2 regions of the Stenotrophomonas sp. Steno-Z10-HUANG genome follow, and region 1 is predicted to be linked to the other one. Evidence: riboswitches for the same ligand, from Rfam matches in the RefSeq annotation. Region 1 holds a riboswitch; the other holds the start of a gene.
What was found. A riboswitch is a leader RNA that binds a small molecule or an ion and turns the genes downstream of it on or off. The one in region 1 is predicted to bind cobalamin.
Positions count from the first base shown of each region.

Region 2: linked by a shared signal. The riboswitch ahead of btuB (TonB-dependent vitamin B12 receptor) and the one ahead of AC06E6_RS13735 (ribonucleoside-diphosphate reductase subunit alpha) in region 1 are both predicted to bind cobalamin.

Region 1 is NZ_JBWJPA010000010.1:135,221-146,908, forward strand. It holds gene AC06E6_RS13715 (NAD-dependent protein deacetylase) at 1-464, opposite strand, end outside; gene AC06E6_RS13720 (acyl-CoA thioesterase) at 480-884, opposite strand; gene AC06E6_RS13725 (ribonucleotide-diphosphate reductase subunit beta) at 985-1,944, opposite strand; gene AC06E6_RS13730 (four helix bundle protein) at 2,120-2,476, shown strand; gene AC06E6_RS13735 (ribonucleoside-diphosphate reductase subunit alpha) at 2,540-4,849, opposite strand; cobalamin riboswitch at 5,117-5,340, opposite strand; gene AC06E6_RS13740 (DUF2884 family protein) at 5,608-6,417, shown strand; gene AC06E6_RS13745 (vWA domain-containing protein) at 6,569-8,047, opposite strand; gene zapE (cell division protein ZapE) at 8,177-9,271, opposite strand; gene AC06E6_RS13755 (alpha/beta hydrolase) at 9,274-9,945, opposite strand; gene AC06E6_RS13760 (EamA family transporter) at 10,004-10,867, shown strand; gene AC06E6_RS13765 (MerC family mercury resistance protein) at 10,947-11,318, shown strand; gene AC06E6_RS13770 (ExeM/NucH family extracellular endonuclease) at 11,367-11,688, opposite strand, start outside.
Region 2 is NZ_JBWJPA010000005.1:278,983-290,670, forward strand. It holds gene AC06E6_RS09510 (TonB-dependent receptor plug domain-containing protein) at 1-2,321, opposite strand, end outside; gene queD (6-carboxytetrahydropterin synthase QueD) at 2,498-2,854, shown strand; gene AC06E6_RS09520 (phasin family protein) at 2,946-3,314, shown strand; gene AC06E6_RS09525 (GAF domain-containing protein) at 3,483-3,965, shown strand; gene AC06E6_RS09530 (TfoX/Sxy family protein) at 3,962-4,336, shown strand; gene cobS (adenosylcobinamide-GDP ribazoletransferase) at 4,355-5,098, opposite strand; gene AC06E6_RS09540 (histidine phosphatase family protein) at 5,095-5,679, opposite strand; gene cobT (nicotinate-nucleotide--dimethylbenzimidazole phosphoribosyltransferase) at 5,676-6,746, opposite strand; cobalamin riboswitch at 6,880-7,121, shown strand; gene btuB (TonB-dependent vitamin B12 receptor) at 7,235-9,091, shown strand; gene gph (phosphoglycolate phosphatase) at 9,254-9,901, opposite strand; gene dinB (DNA polymerase IV) at 9,954-11,030, opposite strand; gene fabA (3-hydroxyacyl-[acyl-carrier-protein] dehydratase FabA) at 11,230-11,688, shown strand, end outside.

The DNA.
Region 1 (11,688 bases):
AGGCGCTGCTGCAGTGCCTCGCGCGGCGAGCGCGCGCCGCAGCCCATGCAGCGCACCTGATCCAGCCGCCCGTGCAGGTCGATCACACGCCGGCTGCCGGCGCGCTGGTGCAGGCCGTCCACGTTCTGGGTCAACAGCAGTTCCACCCGGCCGGCCGCCTCCAGCGCGGCCAGCGCCTGGTGGGTGGCATTGGGCAGGGCGTAACCGAAGCGCGGCCAGCCGGCCAGGCTGCGCGCCCAGTAGCGCCGGCGCACGGCCGCGTCGGCCATGAACGCGCGGTAGTCCACCGGCGGCGTGCGCTTCCACTGGCCGTCGGCATCGCGGTAATCGGGAATGCCCGAATCGGTGCTGCACCCGGCGCCGGTCAGCAGCAGCAGCCGCCGGTGGCGGGCGACGAATGCCGCCAGCCGCGCATCCGCCGCGCCCGGAACGTGGATGCCGGCGTCATCCGGCCGCACCGCCATGGTCCGGCCCTCCGCTCAGGCCTGCGCCGGCAGCGGCGGCACCGAGGTCGGGCGCCCGTCGGCATCCAGCGCCACCATCACGAAGTGGCCGCGCGTGCACAGCTTGCGCTCGCCGCTGTGCAGGTCCTCGGCGATCAGCTCGACCTGCACCGTCATCGAGCTGCGCCCGACCTCGACCACCCGGCCGACGGTTTCGACCATCTCGCCGATGCGGATCGGCAGCTTGAAGTCCACCTGGTCCGAATGCGCGGTAACCACGGTGCGCCGCGAGTAGCGCGCGGCGGCCAGGAAGGCCGCCTTGTCCATCCATGCCATCGCCTGGCCGCCGAACAGGGTGCCCAGGTGGTTGGTGTGGTTGGGAAAGACGATCTCCACCATGCGCACTTCGGTGGGCGGGACGATGCTGGGCGTGGCATTCATGGCGACGGTCGCGGCAGTGGGGGCAGGAGCGGATGATACGCAGCGCCGGGCACCGGCGGCGTGACGCCTGCGCCCCGCCGCCCCACCCCGGCGCCCCGCCTCAGAAATTCATGTCGAAGGCGACTTCGCCCTGTACGCCGACCTGGTAGGCCGAGACCCGGCGCTCGAAGAAGTTGGTCAGCTCCTGCACGTCCTGCAGCTCCATGAACGGCAGCGGGTTGCGCACGTTGTACCGCTTGGCCATGCCGAGCTTGACGAAATGGTTGTCGGCGCAGTGCTGCAGGTACTGGCGCATGTCGCGGGTGGAAATACCGGCCACGCCGCCGGACAGCACGTCCTCGGCGAACTGCACCTCGCATTCGATGGCCTCGGACAGCATCTCGTAGACCTGGCGCTCCATCGCCGCGTCGAACAGGTCCGGCTCCTCGGCGCGGATGGTGCGCACGCATTCGAAGGCGAACTCCATGTGGCAGCTTTCGTCGCGGAACACCCAGTTGGTGCCCGATGCCAGCCCCGGCAGCAGCCCGCGCGAGCGGAAGTAGTACACGTAGGCGAACGCGGCGAAGAAGAACAGGCCCTCGATGCAGGCGGCGAAGCAGATCTGGTTGAGCAGGAACTGGCGGCGCTGCTCGCGGGTCTCGATGCGCTTGAGCCCCTGGATCGAGTCGATCCACTTGAAGCAGAAGTCGGCCTTCTTCTTGATCGAGGCGATGTTCTCCACCGCGGCGAAGGCCCGGAAGCGCTCTTCCGGGTCGGGCAGGTAGTTGTCCAGCAGGGTCAGGTAGAACTGCACGTGCAGCGCTTCTTCATACAGCTGGCGCGACAGGTACATGCGCGCTTCCGGCGCGTTGAGGTGCTGGTACAGGTTCAGCACCAGGTTGTTGGAAACGATGGAATCGCCGGTGGCGAAGAACGCCACCAGGCGGTGGATCAGGTGGCGGTCGGCCGCGGTCATCTTGTGGTGCAGGTCGGTGATGTCGATCTGGAAGTTGATCTCGTCGACCGTCCAGCTGTTCTTGATCGCATCGCGGTACATGTCATAGAACTGCGGGTAGCGCATCGGGCGCAGGGTCAGTTCGAAGCCCGGGTCGAGAAGACGAGGAGTGAGTGAAGAGGAGTGAGGAGCGAGAGGGGTCACTGCAAGGGTATCGGCTGACGAAGACATACGAAAATTCCTTATTTTTTGGCTTTCCCGGGAAGGTGAGGCTGGGGCCGGATTCGCCCCCCGGGAACGCATGCATTACCAACGAACTGTTCTCTGGCGGAAAGCCATGAAGCTGGCGCTTTCCGTCTACAAGCTGGTGCCCGGACTTCCGCGCGAAGAGGTTTACGGGATGCGGAGCCAGCTCACCCGTGCCGCCATTTCCATTCCTGCCAACATTGCCGAAGGCTGGACCGGCGAGAGTTCCGCAGAGAAGGCGCACTTCCTTGCGATAGCACACGGCTCACTGTCCGAAGTGGAAACACTGCTGACATTGTGCGAAGACCTGTATTGGTTTCCCCACGACCAGACAACAGGCGCGCGCAGTCTGATCGAGGAAACCAGCCGCATGCTGACCAGCATGCGGCGCAGACGAAGAAGAGAAAGATGAAATGACGGTGGCTTTTTGCCGTTGCTCCTTCTCACTCCTCACTCCTCTTCATTCACTCCTGCCTCACTGGCAGGCCTCGCAGGCTTCCGGGTTCTCCAGCGAGCAGGCGACGGCTTCGGCCGGGGTGTAACTGCTGACCGTGGTCTTGGCGATCCGGGTGGCCGGGCGCGAGCGCAGGTAGTACGTAGTCTTGATGCCCTTCTTCCACGCGTACATGTACATGGACGACATCGCGCCGATGTTCGGGCTCTCCATGAACAGGTTGAGCGAGGCGGACTGGTCGATGAAGGCGCCGCGGTCTGCGGCCATGTCGATCAGCGCGCGCATCGGCAGTTCCCACGCGGTGCGGTACACGCCGCGCAGCGCCTCGGGGATCTGCGGCAGGTTCTGGATCGAGCCGTCGGCCAGCTTGATCGCGTCGCGCATCTCCGGCGTCCACAGCCCCAGCTGCTTGAGCTCGCCGACCAGGTAGCGGTTGACCTGCAGGAAGTCGCCGGACAGGGTCTCGCGCTTGAACAGGTTGGATACCTGCGGCTCCACGCACTCGTAGCAGCCGGCGATCGAGGCGATGGTCGCGGTCGGGGCGATAGCGATCATCAGCGAGTTGCGCAGGCCGTGCTTGGCAATGCGCTCGCGCAGCGCGTCCCAGCGCGCGGCGTCGGCCGGCACCACGCCCCAGGCATCGAACTGCAGCTCGCCGCTGGCGGCGCGGGTGTCGTTGAACGAGGGGTGGCGGCCGCGCTCCTGCGCCAGCTCGCACGAGGTTTCCAGCGCGTGGTAGTAGATCGCCTCGGCGATCTTCGCCGACAGCGCGCGCGCGGCGTCCGAGTCGAACGGCAGGCGCTTGCGGAAAAACACGTCCTGCAGGCCCATGCAGCCCAGGCCGACCGGGCGCCAGCGCAGGTTGCCGCGGCGCGCGGTCTCGATCGGGTAGAAGTTCAGGTCGATCACCCGGTCGAGCTGGCGCACGGCCAGGCGCACGGTCTCGGCGAGCTTGTCGAAATCGAAATCGCCATGCGCGTCCAGGTGGTTGCCGAGGTTGATCGAGCCCAGGTTGCACACCGCTGTCTCCTCGGCCGAGGTGACTTCGAGGATCTCGGTGCACAGGTTGGACAGGTGGATGACGTTGCCGGCGCGCAGGGTCTGGTTGCTGGCCTTGTTGCACTTGTCCTTGAAGGTCATCCAGCCGTTGCCGGTCTCGGCCAGGGTGCGCATCATCCGCGCGTACAGCTTGCGCGCCGGCACGGTCTTGACCGCCTTGCCCTGGGCCTCGGCCTGCAGGTAGGCGCGTTCGAACGCCTCGCCGTACAGGTCGGTGAATTCCGGCACCACGCGCGGATCGAACAGCGACCACGGCTGGTCGGCCTCCACCCGCTGCATGAACAGGTCCGGCACCCAGTTGGCGAGGTTGAGGTTGTGGGTGCGGCGGGCATCGTCGCCGGCGTTGTCGCGCAGCTCCAGGAAATCCTCGATGTCGGCATGCCAAGTTTCCAAGTAGACGCAGGCCGCGCCCTTGCGCTTGCCGCCCTGGTTGACCGCGGCGACCGAGGAGTCGAGCGTCTTCAGCCACGGCACGATGCCGTTGGAATGGCCGTTGGTGGACTTGATCAGCGAACCGCGCGAACGCACCCGGGTGTAGCTCACGCCGATGCCGCCGCTGAACTTGGACAGCTGCGCGATGTCGCCGTAGCGGGCATAGATGGACTCGAGCGAATCCTGCGGCGAATCCAGCAGGAAGCACGACGACAGCTGCTCGTGGCTGGTGCCGGCGTTGAACAGGGTCGGGCTGGACGGCAGGTAGTCCAGGTTGCCCAGCCGCTGGTACAGCGCCAGCGCCTCGGGCACGTCCTCGGACAGCGCGCTGGCGATGCGCAGGAAGAACTGCTGCGGCGTCTCGATCACCTTGCGGGTGTGCGGGTGGCGCAGCAGGTAGCGGTCGTACAGCGTGCGCAGGCCGAAGTAGTCGAAGTTGAGGTCGTAGCCCAGGTTGACCGCATCGTTGAGCTTGCGCGCGTTGACCTGCACGAAATTGAGCAGGCGCTCGTTGATCAGGCCCACCTCGTGGCCGCGGGCGACCGACTGCGAGAACGCGTGGATCTCCTGGCCGGATACTTCCTTGGCGATGAAATTGGCCAGCAGGCGCGCGGCCAGGCGGCCGTACTCGGGCTCCTCGCCGATCAGCAGCGCGGCGGTGCGGATCGACAGTTCGTCCAGTTCCTGGGTGGTGGCGCCGTTGTAGAGGCCGGAAATGGTGCGAGTGGCCACGCGCATCGGATCGACCGCATGCAGGCCGTCGCAGCAGCGCTGGATCGCGCGGACGATCTTGTTCAGGTCCACCGGCTCGGTGCCGCCATTGCGCTTGGTCACGCTCATGGCGGTGGCGGTCGGCGGGGGGGTCAGTTCGAAGCCGGCCTCGGCAGGGGCAACGGCGGTATCGGTGGCGGTCACGGCAATGCGTCCTCATGGCGTGGTGCACGCGGCGCCTGCCCTCGCAGGAACCAGGGGGGCCGGTGGCGGGCGACAAGCATGGAAGGACGGCGTCGCAGCATCCGCGACGGGCACGACCCGAGGTCGCCACCGGCGCTGCCGCGTCGCCAGCCGTCTTCCCCTCGAAGACTCCGCAGCCGGCACCGCGCGCTGTGCTTCGCGCGGCTGTCGGCAGGTCTTCGGACTCATGGGCGCGGAGGCGGGGGCCTCCTCCTACTTCCGCCGCTTCCCAAGGCATCGGGCCTCAGTGCTAGGTGGCGGGTTCGTTCCCAATTACCGCTGCGGGGCAGTGCCGGACTGGCCATTGAAGGCGTCACCGGCTTCCCTTTCAATCCGGCGGGGAGCAACCCGCCAGAACCGACGGGCCACAAGATAGTGGGGGTGACCGGCCAGGTCAACGCCAAATATTGTGGATAGCCGCGCTCCCCTTGTGGCACAAGCGATCGCTTCCGGAGCGGCAGGCCGGCACGGGACTGACGGCTCATCAGGACTGCGCAGTCAACCCTTTGGAGGCCAATTGGCGGGTAGGAAAACACCTCACGCATTCATCGTCCGATACCCCGGTTGCAGCGCCATGACTTCCGGCGGGCGCCCGGCCACGGCGCGGCCGGCGATCCTGTCGGCCCTTCGAATGGATTCCCCGCATGCGCCGCCTGCTCCTCGCCGCTGCCCTGCTCGCCCTGCCATGCCTGTCCGCGCAGGCCGGCCCGGTGAAGCCGCCGGCGCTGTCGTCCACCCAGTGCGGGGTCAGCACCGATTACGACGTGCTGGTCGACGGCGGCGGCATCTGGCTGCGGCAGCGCGACGCCAGCCCGCGCGAGATCGTGTTCCACGATGGCGAGCTGAGCATCGACGGGCGCATGCAGGTGGTCAGTGCCGCGGACGCGCAACGCCTGCGGGTGCTGGAGACCGGGGTGCGTCAGTTGATGCCGGCGGTCACCGGCATCGCCAATGAATCGGTGGGCATCAGCTTCGACGTGCTGGACATGGTGTACGGCTCCATGACCGGCAACTTCGATTCGCGCAAGGTGCGCGCGCTGCGCAGGGACGCCGAGCGCTTCGTCGCCTCCACCATCGGCCGCGGGCGCTGGGAGCAGGAGCTGTTCGGCGAAGGTTTCGAACAGCGCGTGCAGGCATCGGCCGAATCGCTCAAGGGCTCCCTCGCCCGCGGCCTGCTGTGGACCCTGCTCACCGGCGGCGAAGAGCGCATCGAGAAACGCACCGGGAAGATGGAAGCGGAGCTGGAGCCGAAGATCGAAGCGCGCGCCCGCGCCCTGGAGCAGCACGTGCAGTCCCTGTGTACCCAGGTCCTGGCGCTGGACCGGGTGCAGTCGGCGCTGGAGTTCCGCTACGACGGCCAGCCGCTGCGGATGATGAACGTCGGCGGCGGGGTACCGGCCACGGCGCCGATGGCGAAGGAACAGGCACCGGACAACCGCATCGAGCTGCCCTAAGCCCTTCTCCCCGCGGGAGCGGGGTCGGGGTGAGGGCGGTCAGGGCCGATGGTTCACCGTCGTCGACGCCGCCCCCTGATCCGCGCTTCGGGCGGCTTCTCCCGCGGGGAAAAGGATCCCCCCGGCCGACGACACGACGCCGGCGCTGCGCTCACCCCTGCGGCAGCTGCGCCAGTTCCTCGCGCACCAGCCGCAGCACCAGCGCGTCCAGCGTATCCACCGAATAGTCGGCCACATCGTGCACGGTTTCGCGACCCGGCCCGCTGCCCGGGTCGGACGCAACCTTGTAGGTGAGGAAGATGAAGCGCCCGCCGGTGTACTGGGCGATCTGCCGCTGCACGATCTCGCCGGTGGTGTCCTGCCCCGACGCGGCCACGCTGAACACCTTGATGCCCTTGCCCAGCGCCGCCAGCATGGTCTGGTCGTAGTGCGGCGGCGGATAGTCCATGTGCGGCGGTGCGTCGGCCAGCGACACCAGCAGCCGCGTGGTGGCCGGTCCGCGCCAGTCCAGCGCCTGCACCGCATGCGCGAAGGCTTCGTTCATCGCCTCGGGCATGTCGCCGCCACCGCCGGCACGCACCCCGTCGAGCACCTGCTGGAACGCGGCGACGTTGCCGGTGAGGTCCCAGCTGCGCACGAAGTATTCGTCGCCGCGGTCGCGGTAGGTGACCAGGCCGAGGCACACGTCCGGGCGCGACGGCAGTTGCTCGATGCCGCGCACGATGTCGCGCAGCGAAGCGCGCAGCTTGTCGATCTCGTCGCCCATCGAGCCGGTGGCATCGACCATGAACACCAGGTCCAGGCGCGCGCGCGGGATCGCCGCGGCGGTGGGCAGGCGCACTTCCAGCGCGTCCTTCTGCCCGCGCCGCAACTGCGCCCGGGCCTGCTGCCCGGCGCGGCGCACGTCGACCCGGTAGCTGGCCGAATCGCGGTCGTCGAAGGCATTCAGGTGCAGCCAGGCCTGGCCGCCGGCATCGGTGCGCGCCCACATGCGCGCGCCATTGGCCGCGGAGACGGCGACCTCGGCATCGGGCACCGGCCGGCCCTGCGCATCGACCACCCGCAGGCGCTGGCGCACCGACACGTCGCGCCCCAGCCGCGCCGCCTCGGGGTGGCGCTGCAGGAACTGCTGGAACCCGCCGAAGTCGGCGTTGTCATCGACCACGCCGGCGGTCACCGGCGTGGCCGGGCGCTGCATCGCCGGTGGCGACGACGCGGCGGGCGCGTCCGCCACCTCCGATACCCTGACCGCCGCGTCGACGGCGATCATGGGGGCCGGCGGCGGAGGCGGCGGCGCCATCTCGTGCAGTTCCCTGCGATGCGGAACCTTGCCGACCAGGGTGGGGATCTCGCGCACCCGCTCCGGTGGCTGCGGGTCCGGGTCCGGCACCTCGCGCATCCGCGGCATGTCGCTGCACACGCTGGCCGCCGGCGCGCGGAAATCCGCGGTGGTCTGGCGCCGGCGCGTGGGCACGGGCGCCTGCAGGTCGGGCTGCACCACGGCGGGGGCGGGCGCCGGTGGTGGCCACCGCGGCTCGCCGGCGAGCGCCGGCAGGCCGGCCAGCAGCGTCAGCGCGAACGCCATCGAACGTACCGGCGGACGCCGGAAGGCCATGCTTGCGTGCTTCATCTGCGTACTCCGTTGCTTGCGGGGTGGGCCGCCGCGGCGGCAGGCACGGAACAGAACGGATGGTGGCAAAGAACGGGGTTGGCGGCGCATGCCGCGGCCGGGGGTCGGCCCCGGCACGCGGCCAGCGGGCTACAGGCGGTGGGCGGTTCCCAGGTACTCGGCACTCTGCATCTCGATCAGGCGGCTGGCGGTGCGCTCGAAGGCACCGGCCAGGCGGGTGCCGGAATAGAGCAGCGGCGGCGGGTCCTGCGCGGTGCACACCAGGTTCACCTGGCGGTCGTAGAGCTCGTCGATCAGGTTGACGAAGCGCCGCGCGGCATCTTCGTTCAGGCGGTCGAAGTGCGGGATGCCGCCCAGCAGCACGGTGTTGAACTCGCGCGCGATCTCGATGTAGTCCGACGGCCCGCGCGGGCCTTCGCACAGCGCCGCGAAATCGAACCAGACGATGCTCTTGCCACGCCCGCGCACGGGGATCTTGCGGCCCTCGATCTGGATGTTGCCGGCGCGCGCGTCCTGGCCGCCGCTCAGCTCCTTCCAGCGCCGCTCCAGCCAGGCGTCGCTGTCGCCTTCCAGCGGCGCGCGGTACACCGGCGAGCGGGTCAGCGCGCGCATGCGGTAGTCCTCGGTGCCTTCGGCGTACAGCTCCACACAATACTTCTGCAGCAGGGCGATGGCCGGCAGGAAGCTGTCGCGCTGCAGGCCGTTGAGATACAGGTTCTCCACCGCGGTGTTGGAGGTGGTCACCAGGGTCACGCCTTCGGCGAACAGCCGTTCCAGCAGGCGCGCCAGCAGCATCGCGTCGCCGATGTCGGTGACGAAGAACTCGTCCAGCACCAGCACCCGCAGCCTGCTGCGCCATTCCTGGGCGATCTTGGCCAGCGGGTCGCTCTGGCCCTGGTGTTCGCGCAGGCGCTCGTGGATGCCGCGCATGAAGCGGTGGAAGTGGGTGCGGTACTTCTGCTCGATCGGCAGGCCGTCGTAGAACAGGTCGACCAGGAAGGTCTTGCCGCGGCCGACGCCGCCCCAGAAATACAGGCCCTTGACCGGCCCGGGCTTCTTCCAGAAGGCCGACAGCCGGTCGAGCCAGCCGTCCTGCGCCGAATCGACGATGGCCTCGTGGATGCGGTCCAGTTCGGCCAGTGCCGGGTGCTGGGCCGGATCGTCGCGCCAGTCGCCACGGGCCACGCCGGCGGCGTAGCGCTGCGAGGGGGTCGTCGCCTCCATGCTCAGCAACTGCCGTCGGGCAGCCAGCGCCGCACTTCGTGCTGGATCGCGCCGCGCAGGTCGATCAGCTTGCGATGGAAGAAATGGCTGGTGTCGGGCATGCGCACCAGCTGAGGCGGGTCGGCCAGCGTCTCCAGCCACGCATAGACCGCCTGCGCGTCGACCACCTCGTCGGCGTCGCCCTGCACCACCAGCCACTGCGCCGGCGGCTGCAGCGCGTCGAAATCCCAGGTGCGGCGGCCGACCGGCGGCGCGATCGAGATCAGCGCCTGCGGCGCCAGCGCGCCACTGGCGCGCAGCGAGACGTAGGCGCCGAAGCTGAAACCGGCCAGCCACAGCGCGCAGTCCGGGCGCTGTGCGCGCACCCAGGCCACCACCGCGCGCAGATCGTCCTGCTCGCCTTCGCCGTTGTCGTAGCTGCCGGCCGAAGCGCCGACACTGCGGAAATTGAAGCGCACCGTGGTGATGCCCAGCTCGCGCAGGGCGCGCGCGGCCATGGTCACCACCTTGTTGTGCATGCTGCCGCCTTCGGTGGACAGCGGGTGGCAGATGACGGCGACGACCGGCCGCGCGGCGACATCGCCCTCGGGCGGATCGACCGCGACCTCGAGCGGCCCGCACGGGCCCTCGAGCATCAGCACCGCCGGTTCGCGGGGAAAGGAAGGATTGCTCATGCCGCCATAATACCGGCCCCCTTCACCGGCTTCACCGCCATCCCCGGTAGCGACGGCAATGCACTTCCTGATCCTGAGCGTGATCTGCAGCGTGCTGGTCTCGGTCCTGCTGAAGCTGGCGCCGCGGCGCGGCATCGACATCGCCCAGGCCGTGACCTGGAACTACCTGGCGGCCAGCGTGCTGTCGCTGCTGCTGCTCAGGCCATCGCTGCAGTCGCTGCGCGACGGCCATGCGCCGTGGCCGGCGCTGCTGGGCCTGGCGCTGGCGCTGCCGGGCATCTTCCTGGTGCTGGCGCGCGCCGTGCGCGAAGCCGGCATCGTGCGCAGCGACGTGGCGCAGCGGCTGTCGCTGCTGCTGTCGCTGGGCGCGGCGTTCGTGCTGTTCGGCGAACACGCCAATGGCTGGAAACTGGCCGGGCTGGGGCTGGGCCTGTTGGCCATCGTCGGCGTGAGTGCGCGCAGCGGCGAGCACGGCGCCGGCACGGCGTCGAGCTGGCACTGGCTGCTGGCGGTATGGGCCGGCTTCGCGCTGATCGACATCCTGCTCAAGCAGGTGGCACTGGCCGGCACCCCGGCCACCGCGGCGCTGCTGGCCAGCTTCGCCATCGCCTTCGTGCTGATGCTGGGCTGGCAGCTGCTGCGCCACTACCGCGGCCGCCAGCGGCTGCAGGCGCGCAACCTCGGCTTCGGCCTGCTGCTGGGCGCGATCAACTTCGGCAACATCCTGTTCTACGTGCGCGCGCACCAGGCGTTGCCGCACAGCCCGGCCACCATCTTCGCCGGCATGAACATCGGCGTGGTGTGCCTGGGCGCGCTGATCGGCGTACTGGCCTTCGGCGAGAAGACCAGCACCTGGAACCGCCTGGGCCTGGGCCTGGCGGTGGTGGCGATCGCGCTGATCGCGCGCGGCGCGCAGGGCTGAGCCTGCAGAACGGCCTCCTTGTCCAGGGGATTACCCACCCCCCTTTTTATGTTACTTTGTAACAAATGGAGCCGATCCGATGAAGCATGCCGCCGCCCTGTTCGATGTCTCCGCCCTCGCCCTGTCCGGCCTGTGCCTGCTGCACTGCCTGGCGCTGCCGCTGCTGGCCGCGCTGCTGCCGCTGCTCGGCACCTGGAGCGAGGCCGAATGGGTGCATGGGCTGTTCGTGCTGATCGCCGCGCCGCTGACCAGCTACGCGCTGTGGCGCGCGCATCGCCACCGCCCGCTGCCGGCCGCGCTGTGGCTGCTGGCGGGCACCGGGCTGGCACTGCTGCTGGCCGGGGCGTGCGGCGGGCTGGGCGGGCGGGCCGAAACGCCGCTTACCGTCGCCGGCAGCCTGGCACTGGCCAGCGCCCACCTGTGGAACGCGGCGCGGCGGCACGCGCACTGAGGGGCACCGGCCCCAGGCACATGACACCGGCGCCCGCTTCGCCCGGGCTCAGGGATCGAAGCCCAGCAGCAGCGGGTCGTGGTCCGAGCTGCGCCACGGGCCGGGTACGTTGCGCCCCTGGTAGCCGGCGTCGTCGGCTTCATCGGCGTTGATGTGCCATTCGGCCGCGCCCTTCAACCGCGCCGCCATGCCCGGGTTGAGCAGCGCGTGGTCCAGGCGCCCGGTCAAGCCGTTGTAGACGTAGCTGTAGGGCTGGGGCACGCCGGCCACCTTGAACGCGTCGCGCCAGCCATCGGCCTGCAGCTGGCGGATCGGTGCTTCCATCGCATAGGCGTTGAAGTCACCCAGCAACACCGCATCGACGCTGCCA
Region 2 (11,688 bases), on a different contig from region 1:
GCCTTGATGTCCGGCAGCGATGGGCCGAGGTTGGAACCGGCGTAATCCACCAGCGGACCGTCAATCACCTGTGGGCGCCTGTAGTCGATGACGTAGGTCAACGCGGAGGACAGGCCGAAATCGCCGGCACTGGCGCTGGACCAGCGCTGGCGCAGTTCCACGTCGATGCCCGAGGTCTGCAGCTCGCTCAGGTTCTGGTAGCGGTTGTAGACGGCCAGCAGCTTGCCGCGCGCATCGCGCAGCACGCTGGCCGGGTCGTTCTCGGCCACCAGCGTGGTGGTGTTGCCGCTGCCGATCAGGTTGTCGAGCCTGACGCGGTAGTAGTCCACGCTCAGGCTGGTGTTGGCCCACGGCGACAGCACCACGCCGGCATTGAAGCTGCGCGTGCGCTCCGGGTCGAGAGTGCGGTTGCCGACGGTGAAGAAGGTCGGGGTCTGGCGCGAGCCGGGCACGTCCGGGTCGTGCGGGTCCACCACCGAGCCGTAGGCGATGTTGGTCGAGGCCGAGTTTTCCGACAGCGACGGCGCGCGGAAGCCGCGCGAAGCGGCGGCGCGTACCAGCAGCCCGTCCAGAGGCTGCCAGCGCAGGCCCAGCTTGGGCGAGAACGCATTGCCGAAATCGCTGTAATGGTCGACGCGCGCGGCGGCCTGCAATTCCAGCGTGCCATGCAGCGGCACGTTCACTTCGGCATAGGCGGCGGTGACCTTGCGCTCGCCATGCACCTCGGCGATGGCCGGGCGTACCTGCAGGCCGGCGTCGATCTGCCACGGATTGTCCGAATCCAGCTTTTCCTGCCGCCATTCCACGCCGGCGGCAAAGCCGACCTGCCCCGCCCGGGTTTCGCCCAACGTGCCGGACACCTTGGCGTCCAGCCCCTTGAGGATCGAATCGGCCGGGCGCAACGTGCTCAGGCCGATGGCCTTGAGCACCGCCGGATCGGTGGCCGACGGCTTGAGCAGGTTGTAGCTGCCCGTGGCCAGCGCGTCGTACAGTGCCCAGCGGTTGGCGAAGCCACCGGAGACCGTTTCGCGCTCCTTGCTCGCCGCCTGGAACGCGCCCACTTCCCAGTCCCATTTCTCACCCTGCCCGCGCAGGCCGACCAGACCACGATAGGCCTGCGAGCGGTTGGTCTTGATGGTGCCGCCAAGATTGAAGAAGGTGTACTCGATCGGCACGTCCACGCCATACGGGTTGTAGGGGCTGGCCGCCGGCAGGGTGGAACGCACCGGCTCGGCAAGGCCGGTATCGGCGTTGAGTGCGAAGCGCCCGTTTTCCAGGGTGAAGAATGGACTGGAGCCGAACCAGGACACGCCCTTGATGTCGCTGTAGAGCACCTCGGCGAAGGCATCGACCGAATCGTTCAGGCGCAGCGTGCCGTTGAGGTAGGCCTGCCAGCGCCTGGTCGAGGGGATCAGGGTGGTGTACGGCGCCTGGTTGAAGGCGCAGGTGTCGCCGGCCAGCCCATCGATCGGCGCGCTGGCGGTGAGCACGGTGCCCTCCGGGCAGTTGCCGGCAGCGTCGAGCATCGGCACGGACCTGCCATTGACCAGGAAGCGCGCACCCTTCGCCGACCACCCGTTCCAGCGCCCACCGGCCTTGTCGGTGTAGATGCCCGAGCGGGTCAGGTCACGCTGGTTCTGGTCCAGCCGGTCGCGGTTGTAGCCTTCCAGCGACACCAGGAGGGTGTAGCCATCGTTCTCCAGGTCGCCGATACCGCCGACAAACTTGACGTTCTGCTGGTCCAGGCCGCCGGCGTCCGAGGTACCGCCGCTGGCGCCCACCTCCGCGCCCTCGAAGCCCTGGCGGGTGATGATGTTGACCACGCCGGCCACCGCATCGGAGCCGTACACGGCAGAAGCGCCGTCCTTGAGCACTTCGATGCGTTCCACCGCCACCAGCGGCAGTGCATTGAGGTTGACGAACGTGTCCGACAGGCCGCCGGACGGGAAGCCGTAGTTGGCCAGCCGGCGGCCATTGAGCAGCACCAGCGTGTTCTTCTGCGACAGGCCACGCAGGCCGATGCCCGCCGAACCGGACGCCCAGCCACTGTTGCTGGTTTCGTTGGCGGCGTTGCCGGTATTGGCCGAGATCGAGCGCAGCAGGTCGGCCACCGTGGCCTTGCCCGATTCCTCCAGCTGCTGGCGTTCGATCACCTGCACCGGGTTGGCGGTTTCGGTGTCGCTGCGCTTGATGTTGGAACCGGTGACCTGCACGGCGGAAAGGGTGGGACCGACGGGTGCATCGGCGGATTCGGCGGCGACGGACAAAGGCGCGGCCAAGGCGGTGGCCAGGGCCACCACGAGCGGGGAGAAATTGGACATCGGGATACGGAAGCGAAGGGGAGGAAAGCAACCCGCATTCAGCCAGTCCGGCGCGATTCGGGCCAATTACGTCCCTTCATGCGCATATAACGAAAAAGAAACAACATCCCTTCATCTTGATAAAAGGATGAATTAATCTACCAAAGGATTTCCCGCCCGGGCGCTACAATCGCGGCATGGACATCTTCAAAGATTTCACCCTCGAGGCCGCCCACCGGCTGCCCAACGTCCCCGCCGGCCACAAATGCGCGCGCCTGCACGGGCACTCGTTCCGGGTGCGCCTGGAAGTGAGCGGCGAGCCCGGTGCAGAGTCCGGCTGGGTAATGGACTTCGGCGACATCAAGGCCGCCTTCCAGCCACTCTACGAACAGCTCGACCATCACTATCTCAACGACATCCCCGGGCTGGAGAACCCCACCAGCGAGCGCCTGGCGATGTGGATCTGGGACCGGCTGCGCCCCGCCCTGCCGCAGCTCAGCGCGGTGACCGTGCACGAGACCTGCACCTCCGGCTGCCGCTACCGCGGCGTCTGAGCTGAACGATTCCCCGGCGGCCGCAGGCGCCGGACTTCCACGCCGCCATGGCGAACGTTATGCTGCGTCGCAACAAACGACGGAGCACGGCATGTCCGCCCGGTTCGACGAAGGTTTCGGCGCTTACACCCGGCAGTTCACCGCGCTGGCGCATCGCGCCAACCGGCTGGCACTGGAGACCGCGGAGAGCGCATTCGGGGTGCAGCTGCGCACCTTCGAGCGCAATGCCAGCGCGACCGCCGGTTTCCTCGACGAACTGGCCCGCCCCACCCCGCAGGCCGACCTGCCAGCGCTGCTGCCCAAGGGCCTGCAGGTGGCCCGGGAGAACCTGCAGCGGCTGGCCTCGGCCGGGCAGGAGATCGCCGGACTCGGGCTGCAGAGCGGACAGGCGCTGGCCGAACTGGCACGGCAGCCCTTCCAGAAGGGCACCGGCAGGCGCCAGCGCGCCAGGAACGGCTGACTCCCCTCAACAGCGCGCGGATCCCCCTCCCCCGCGCCCTGTCCGGACCCGGCAACGCGCTCTCTCCCGTTGCCGGGTCTTTCTTTTTCAGCACCCCGTGCACACGCCCGGGGCGATGCCGGCGGCGGTGCCGCGCGGACATCGGGCGCAGCGGTTAGACTTCGCCCCATGTTCAGTTCCACCACGCTCACCGGCAGCAAGCCGGAACAGTACGCCCAGCTGCTGGCCCAGGCCCGCGCGCTGGTCCACGGCGAAACCGACCGCACCGCCAATGCCGCCAACCTGTCGGCACTGGTGTACCACGCGCTGCCGCAGCTCAATTGGGTGGGTTTCTATTTCTTCGACGGCACCGAACTGGTGGTCGGTCCGTTCCAGGGCCTGCCGGCCTGCGTGCGCATCCCGCTGCACAAGGGCGTGTGCGGCGCGGCGGCCAGCACCCGCCAGACCCAGCGCGTGGACGACGTGGATGCGTTCCCGGGCCACATCGCCTGTGACTCGGCCTCGCGCTCGGAACTGGTGGTGCCTCTGGTCCACGACGGTGCGCTGGTCGGCGTGTTCGACCTGGACAGCCCGGTCACCTCGCGCTTCGACGCCGACGACCAGGCGGGGCTGGAGGCCATCGCCCGGGTGTTCGTCGAGGCGCTGGCGTGAGTGCGCTGAAGCTGCGCAACATCGGCCCGAAGAGCGCGGCGTGGCTGCGCCAGGTCGGGTTGCGCAGCGCCGAGGACCTGGCCGCGGTGGGCGCCGTCGGCGCCTTCGTCAAGGTCCGCCGCGCCGGCTTCAAGCCCAGCCTCAACCTGCTGTACTCGCTGGAAGGCGCGCTGGTTGGCTGCCATTGGCAGGACGTGCCCGATGCCCGCCGCCAGCAACTGGTCTCCGAGTACGAAGCCGCGGCCGGTGGCCTGCCGGCTACGCGTGCCGGGCAGATGGCCGGTCCGGTCCACGAAACCCACATGCAGCCGCACGCGGCCGCTGACGACGGCGACGACGAGGTCGGCGAGATCCGTTTCAGCGAGGACTGATGCCCGCAGCCAGGGCCGCTACGGCACCGGCAAGGCGATTCCCCCCAGCAGTACCAGCGCCAGCAGCAGCAGGCTTTCGGTGACCTCGACGCTGGCGCCGAGGCAGTCGCCGGAAATACCGCCCAGCCGGCGCCGCCACCAGGCCGCGACCAGCGCCACCAGCGGCAGCGCCAGCAGCAGCGGCCAGGCCACCAAGGCGGTGACCACGGCCAGCAGCAGCGCCCACGCCCACATCGAGCGCAGGCTCAGCTGCCATGAAAAGCGTTCGGCCATGCCCGCAGCGTGCAGCGACGGCAACAACCGGCTCCACCACAGCGTGCCCCAGCGCGCCCACGCCGGCACCAGCACGATGCCGTACCACAGCGGGCTGGCGGACAGTTCGGACAGCAACACGAACTTGAGCAGCAGCTGCATCGCCAGGGTGACCACGCCGAACACGCCCAGGTGCGGATCCTTGAGCACTTCGAGGAAACGCTGCGGGTCGCGGTGCGCGGCACCGAAGGCATCGGCGACGTCGCCCAGCCCATCCAGGTGCAGCGCGCCGGTCACCCACACCCACGCCAGCAAGGCAAGCACGCCGGCGAGCCAGGGCCGGTCGCCGAGCAGGTACAGCGGCGCGGCCAGCAGCGCGCCGATGATCCCGCCGACCAGCGGGTAATACACCGCGGCGCGGCTGAGGTCGTCGTCGCGGAAGTCCTTCACCTGCGGCGTCGGCAGCCGGGTCAGGAACTGGATGGCCAGGATCAGGCGGCGCACGCTCACGGCTGGCACAGCTCCAGCAGCTCACCCCACACCTGCCCGTCCTGCGCGCGCTCCACGCGCAGGCGCACGCGGGTGCCGTAGTCGATGCGCATCGCCCACAGGGCCGCCAGCGGAATGCCGCACACGCGCGACACCGCCAACCGCAGCACCCCGGCGTGGCTGACCACCAGCACCGGCCCGTCGCCCTCGTCCTCGTCCAGCAGCCGCTGCAACTGGGCATCGATGCGCTGCTGGAACTGTTGCCAGCTCTCGCCGTTGGGCGGTACCACCGCATGCGGCGCGTCGTACAGCCCGGCCAGCAGTTCGGCGGGGATTTCATCGTAATGGCGACCGTCCCAGTCGCCGAAATCGAGTTCGGCCCAGTCCGGATGGATTTCGCAGAACAGTTCGCGGCCGGCAAGCAGCGCGGTGGCGGTATCCAGCGCACGGCGCCGGGGCGAGGCGATCACCCGGCTCCACTGGCCGTCGGCGTGGCGCTGCAGCAGCGCGTCCACCGCGCCATCGAGCAGCGGCGGATCGCTGCGGCCGTCCAGGTGTCCCTGGCGTCCGGTGGAGGCATGGCGCATCAGGTCCAGGATCACGGCGCCGCGCTCCGCTCGGCAACCGCGGCTTCGGCGAACGTGGCCATGCCGTTGTGCAGCGCGCAGGCCAGGCGCAGCAGCGGCAGCGCCAGCGCCGCGCCGGAACCCTCGCCCAGCCGCAGGTCGAGCTGCAGCAGCGGGTCGGCCTGCAGTTGCTCCAATACCCGCGCATGACCGCGCTCGGCGGAGCGGTGCGAGAACAGCAGCCACGGCCGCAGCGACGGATTGATGCGCACTGCCGCCAACGCGGCGGCCGAAACGATGAAGCCATCCACCAGCACCGGCACGCCACGCTGGGCGGCGGCGATCATGGCCGCGGCCAGCGCCGCGATCTCGAGCCCTCCGACACGGCGCATGGCTTCGCGGCCCGGGTCGGCGGCGGCGGCGATGGACGCGCCATGCAGGGCCAACGCCTGCGCGGTCACGGCCTGCTTGTGAGCGATCCGCGCCGCATCCAGGCCGGTGCCGGCGCCCACCAGTTCGGCCAGCGGCAACGGCCCCAGCACCGCCGCAAGCGCACTGGCCGAGGTGGTGTTGCCGATACCCATCTCGCCCAGCAGCAGCAGGTCGGCACCCTCTCCGCAGGCCGCGGCCACCGCGCGCTGGCCGGCGGCGAACGCCGCGTCGAGGTCAGCCGGCGCCATGGCCGGGCCGGTACTGAAATCGTCGGTGCCGCGACGCGGCTTGTCCCAGGTCACGCCACTGACCGGCGCATCGGCCAGGCTGCCGACGTCCCAGACATGCAGCGGCACGCCCAGTTCCCGCGCCAGCACCGCAATGGCGGCGCCACCGGCGGCGAAGTTGCGCAGCATCTGCACCGTCACTTCGGCCGGATACGCCGACACGCCCTGCGCGGCGATGCCATGGTCGCCGGCGAACACCAGCACCGGCACGCGCGTGGCCTGCGGCTGCTCGCGCCCCTGCAGCGCGGCCAGTTCGATGGCGAGGGTTTCTAGGCGCCCCAGCGCCCCCTCGGGTTTGGTCAGTTGCCGCTGGCGGGCGATGGCGTGCTGCCGGTGCGGCTGTGAGGGCGCCGGGCAGGCCCGGGTGAACCATGCGTCTGTCACGTGTGTTCCGATACCGCGTTGCAATCGCGCATTGTAGGGCGCGTGCCGCCGGCGCGATGTGCCGTGGCGGGCGCCACGACGCCGTGGGCCGCCCATCGCGCGGCACGCCGGGCAGCGCCGCGGGCGATGGCATAGAATGCCCGCACTTTCGGGTGACTGGCCGGACTCGCTCCGGCCGGTTGAAACGGGAAGCCGGTGCCGCGCCTGCCAGGGACATCCTGGCCCGCGCCAGTCCGGCGCTGCCCCCGCAACGGTAAGCAGGACAAGGCCAGGCATACCGCCACTGTGCATCCATCGCACGGGAAGGCGCCTGGCCGGAAGCGTCGACACGCTTCGCCTGCAAGCCCGGAGACCGGCCCGGAAGCCGACTGGTTGCGATGCGGAGGGCATGGCGGCGGCAGTAGCGCCGTGCGCGCACTCCGTCGTGTCCCTCTCCTGGCAGCCTCCACCGTCCATCCGCGCGGGAGCGCGCGGATCCAGGAGTTCCCATGAAATTGCCTTACCACACCCTTTCCCTCGCCCTTGCGCTCGCACTGCCGGGCCTTGCCAGTGCCGAACAGGCACCGACCGAGCTCGACGACGTGGTGGTCACCGCCACCCGCACGCCGGTCTCCATCGCCGACAGCGTCGTGCCGGTGCAGGTCATCGACCGCGAGCAGATCGATCGCAGCCAGGCCGCCTCGCTGCTGGACCTGCTGCGCGGCCGCGCCGGCCTGGACTTCGTCAACCAGGGCGGCCCCGGCAAGATCACTTCGCTGTTCATGCGCGGCAGCGCCTCCAGCCAGGTGCTGGTGCTGGTCGACGGCGTGCGCATCGGCGCCGCCTCCAGCGGCATGCCGGCGCTGCAGGACCTGCCCATCGACCAGATCGAGCGCGTGGAGATCGTGCGCGGGCCGCGTTCGAGCCTGTACGGCTCCGAGGCGATCGGCGGCGTCATCCAGATCTTCACCCGCGCTGCCGGCCAGGGCCTGCAGCAGAACCTGGCGCTGACCGCCGGCAGCCACAACCTGCGCCAGGCCAGCGCCGGCTTCAGCAACCGCGGCGAGCGCGGCTGGGTATCGGCGCAGGGCGCCTGGCAGAAGACCGACGGCATCAACGCGTGCAACGGCTCGGCCACGCTGTTCCAGGGCTGCTATGTCGACGAGCCCGACCGCGACGGTTACCGCAACGCCTCGCTCAACGTGCGCGGCGGCTATGCGCTGTCCGAGACCCTGGGCGTGGAAGGCCACATGCTCGATGCCGCCAGCCGCAACCAGTACGACGGCAGCATCTACAGCGGCAACGAGGCCGACAACCAGCAACGGGTATACGGCGGCAAGCTGCGCTGGGCCCCGGGCGATGCATTCCGCCTGTCCGCGCAGATCGGGCGCAACGACGACCAGGCCGACAGCTACTACGTCCAGGCCGGCACGCGCAGCTTCGTGTCCACCTTCGACACGCGCCGCGACACCGCCAGCGTGCAGGGCGATTTCCTGTTCGCCGAAGGCCAGCAGCTGAGCGTCGGCGGCGACTGGCAGAAGGACCAGGTGACCAGCACCACCGCCTATTCGATCGACAACCGCGACAACACCGGCGTGTTCGCCGAATACCAGGGCCGCTTCGGTGCGCATTCGCTGCAGGCCAGCGTGCGCAACGACGACAACGAGCAGTTCGGCAACCACACCACCGGCAGCCTCGGCTACGGCCTGGCGCTCGGCCACGGCCTGCGCCTGACCGCCAGCGCCGGCACCGGCTTCAAGGCACCGACCTTCAACGACCTGTACTACCCGTGGTCGAGCAATCCGGCATTGAAGCCGGAGGAATCCACCAGCGTGAACGTCGGCATCGCGCAGTACGGCGAGGGCTGGAACTGGACCTTCAACGCTTACGAAAGCCGCATCGACCAGCTGATCGCGCTGGACAGCACCTACACCCCCTACAACATCGCCAAGGCGCGCATCCGCGGTGCCGAGCTGACCGGCTTCGCATCGCTGGCCGGGTTCGACATCAACGCCCAGGCCAGCTTCACCGATCCGCGCGACCACACCCGCGGTGCGGCCAGCCACGACAACTGGCTGCCGCGCCGTGCGCGCAGCAGCGCCCGGCTCGACGTGGACCGTGGCTTCGGGCCGCTGCGCGTGGGCGTGACCGCCAGCGCCACCGGCCATCGTTTCGACAACGCCGCCAACACCCTGCGCCTGGCCGGCTACGGCACCGTGGACCTGCGCGTGGAGTACGCCCTCAACGAGGCATGGAGCCTGCAGGCCCGGGCGGCCAACGTGTTCGATCGCGCGTACGAAACCGTGGCCTGGTACAACCAGCCTGGCCGCGAGTACCAGCTGACGCTGCGCTACCGCTCGCGCTGAAGCCCCAGCACGACCGCTCCATCGACGCCCCGGCCTCCCGCCGGGGCGTCATTGCATGCCGGCCGCGGCCTCAGCGGCTTCATGGCCGTGGCATGTCCGGGCGTGGCCCCGGGCAGCGACAGAGGCAACATCCCCGCGCCGCGCGGAGCGGCCGGTTGCCACTCAGCAGCGTGCCGTCAGTTCCCGCAGGTCGTCGATCACCGCGACCGCACCGGCCGCGTCCAGATCCAGATCGCGCGGGTAGCCGTAGCGCACCAGGGCGATCGGCATGCCCGCGGCGTTGGCCGCCTCCAGGTCGGTGGCCGAGTCGCCGACCATCAGGCACCGTGCCGGCGCGTGGCCCAGCAGCCGTGCCGCATGCAGCACCGGCTCGGGCGCGGGTTTGCGCTGCGGCAGGGTGTCGCCGCCGACGATGTGCGCGAAGTATCCGGCGATGCCCAGATGCTCCAGCAATGGCGGCACCAGGGCCGACGGCTTGTTGGTGCAGATCGCCATCGGCAGCCCACGCGCCTGCAGGAGCTGCAGGGCGTCGGCCACGCCGTCGTACAGCCGCGGGCTGCGCAGCAGGCAGTCGTGGTAGTGGCGCATGAACATCGGCATCACCTCGTCCGCCGCATGTCCGCTGCCGGCGTGCGCCAGGGCGATGGCGACCAGGCGGCGCACGCCTTCGCCGATCCAGCTGCGGACGGTCGCCTCGGGCACGCGCGGCAGCGACAGCTCCTCCAGCGAGCGGTTGACCGCCTCGGCGATGTCCCCGGCGCTGTCCACCAGCGTGCCGTCCAGATCGAATACCAGCGCTGCGATGCCCACGTACCCACTCCATGACAGTGAACCGTCGATTGTAACGGGGCGCTGAAACCCGTCAGTCCACGACGACATCGCGGAACAGGTCGCCCTGCAGCGCCGTATCCTCGCGGTCGCGGAAGCCGGACAGGCCCACGCCCACCAGCCGGTAGCGCGTGTCCGGCGGCAGCTGCACGCGCTGGCACAGCGCCAGCGCGATGTCGCGCAGCTCCTCCTCCGAGGCCGGCGGCGCATCCGGCGTGAAGCTGCGGGTGAGGATCCGGAACTGGGCGGTCTTGAGCTTGAGCACCACGGTATGGCCGATGCGTTCGGTGCGCCCGGTCGCGCGCCACGTCCGCGCCGCCAGCTGGGCGATCAGCTCGTCGAACTCGCCCAGCCGCAGGTCCTCGGCGAACGTATCCTCCGAGGAGATCGACTGCACCGGCTGGTCGGGCTCCACCGGGCGCTCGTCGATGCCGCGTGCGCGCCGGTACAGGCGTTGCCCGAACGTGCCGAACAGCGCCTCGAGCTGCTCCAGCGGCAGCCGGCGCAGGTCGCCGACGGTAGCGATGCCCAGCGCCGCCAGGCGCCCTTCCATGACCTTGCCCACGCCCGGTACGCGGTTGACCGGCAGCGGCGTGAGGAACTGCTCCACCCGCGCCGGCGGCACCACGAACTGGCCATCGGGTTTGCGCCAGTCCGAGGCGATCTTGGCCAGGAACTTGTTCGGCGCGATCCCGGCCGAGGCGGTGAGCGAGGTCGCCTCGCGGATCTGCGCGCGGACGGTACGCGCGATCTCGGTGGCGATGCCGCCACAGGTCGACGACCCGGACACGTCCAGGTAGGCCTCGTCCAGCGACAGCGGTTCGACCAGCGCGGTGTGCTGCAGGAATATCTCGCGGATCTGCCGCGACACGGCCTTGTAGCGGGCGAAATCCGGCGGTACGAACACCGCGTTCGGGCACAGCCGCTCGGCACGCACCGCCGGCATCGCCGAACGCACGCCAAACCTGCGCGCCTCGTAGGATGCCGCGCACACCACCGAGCGGACCCCGCGCCAGGCCACCACCACCGGCCTGCCCCGCAACGCCGGATCGTCCCGCTGCTCGACCGACGCATAGAACGCGTCCATGTCGATGTGGATGATCTTGCGCATGGCGAGCAACACGACCGCGGAACGAAGGACCGCCATCATAGCGCCGCGCCCCATACGCACCGGTACGATCTGCGACGAACGTGCCGCCTTTTGCCCGAAACACTACGGACGCGTACGGTTAAAACTGTTGATTGAAAGCCCGCGCATCATGCATGCTCGGGCGTTAACCCACGTTTTCGTGCTCCGGATTACCGCTTCGATGAACCGTCTCAATGCGTTCTCGCGCGAACAGCTGCTGGCCAGTGCCCGCGGCGAGCTGTTCGGGCCCAACAAGGGCCGCCTCCCCAACGACCCGATGCTGATGTTCGACCGCATCACCGATATCCGCGACGACGGGGGGCCACATGGCAAGGGCCTGGTGCGCGCCGAGCTCGATATCCGCCCCGACCTGTGGTTCTTCGGCTGCCACTTCATCGGTGACCCGGTGATGCCGGGCTGCCTGGGCCTGGATGCGATGTGGCAGCTGACCGGCTTCTTCCTGACCTGGCTGGGCGCCGAGGGCCGCGGCCGCGCGCTGGGCTGCGGTGAGGTCAAGTTCACCGGCCAGGTGCTGCCCAGCGCCAAGCTTGTGCAGTACGAAATCGACATCTCGCGCGTGATCAACCGCAAGCTGGTCATGGCCCAGGCCGACGCCCGCATGCTGGTCGACGGGCGCGAG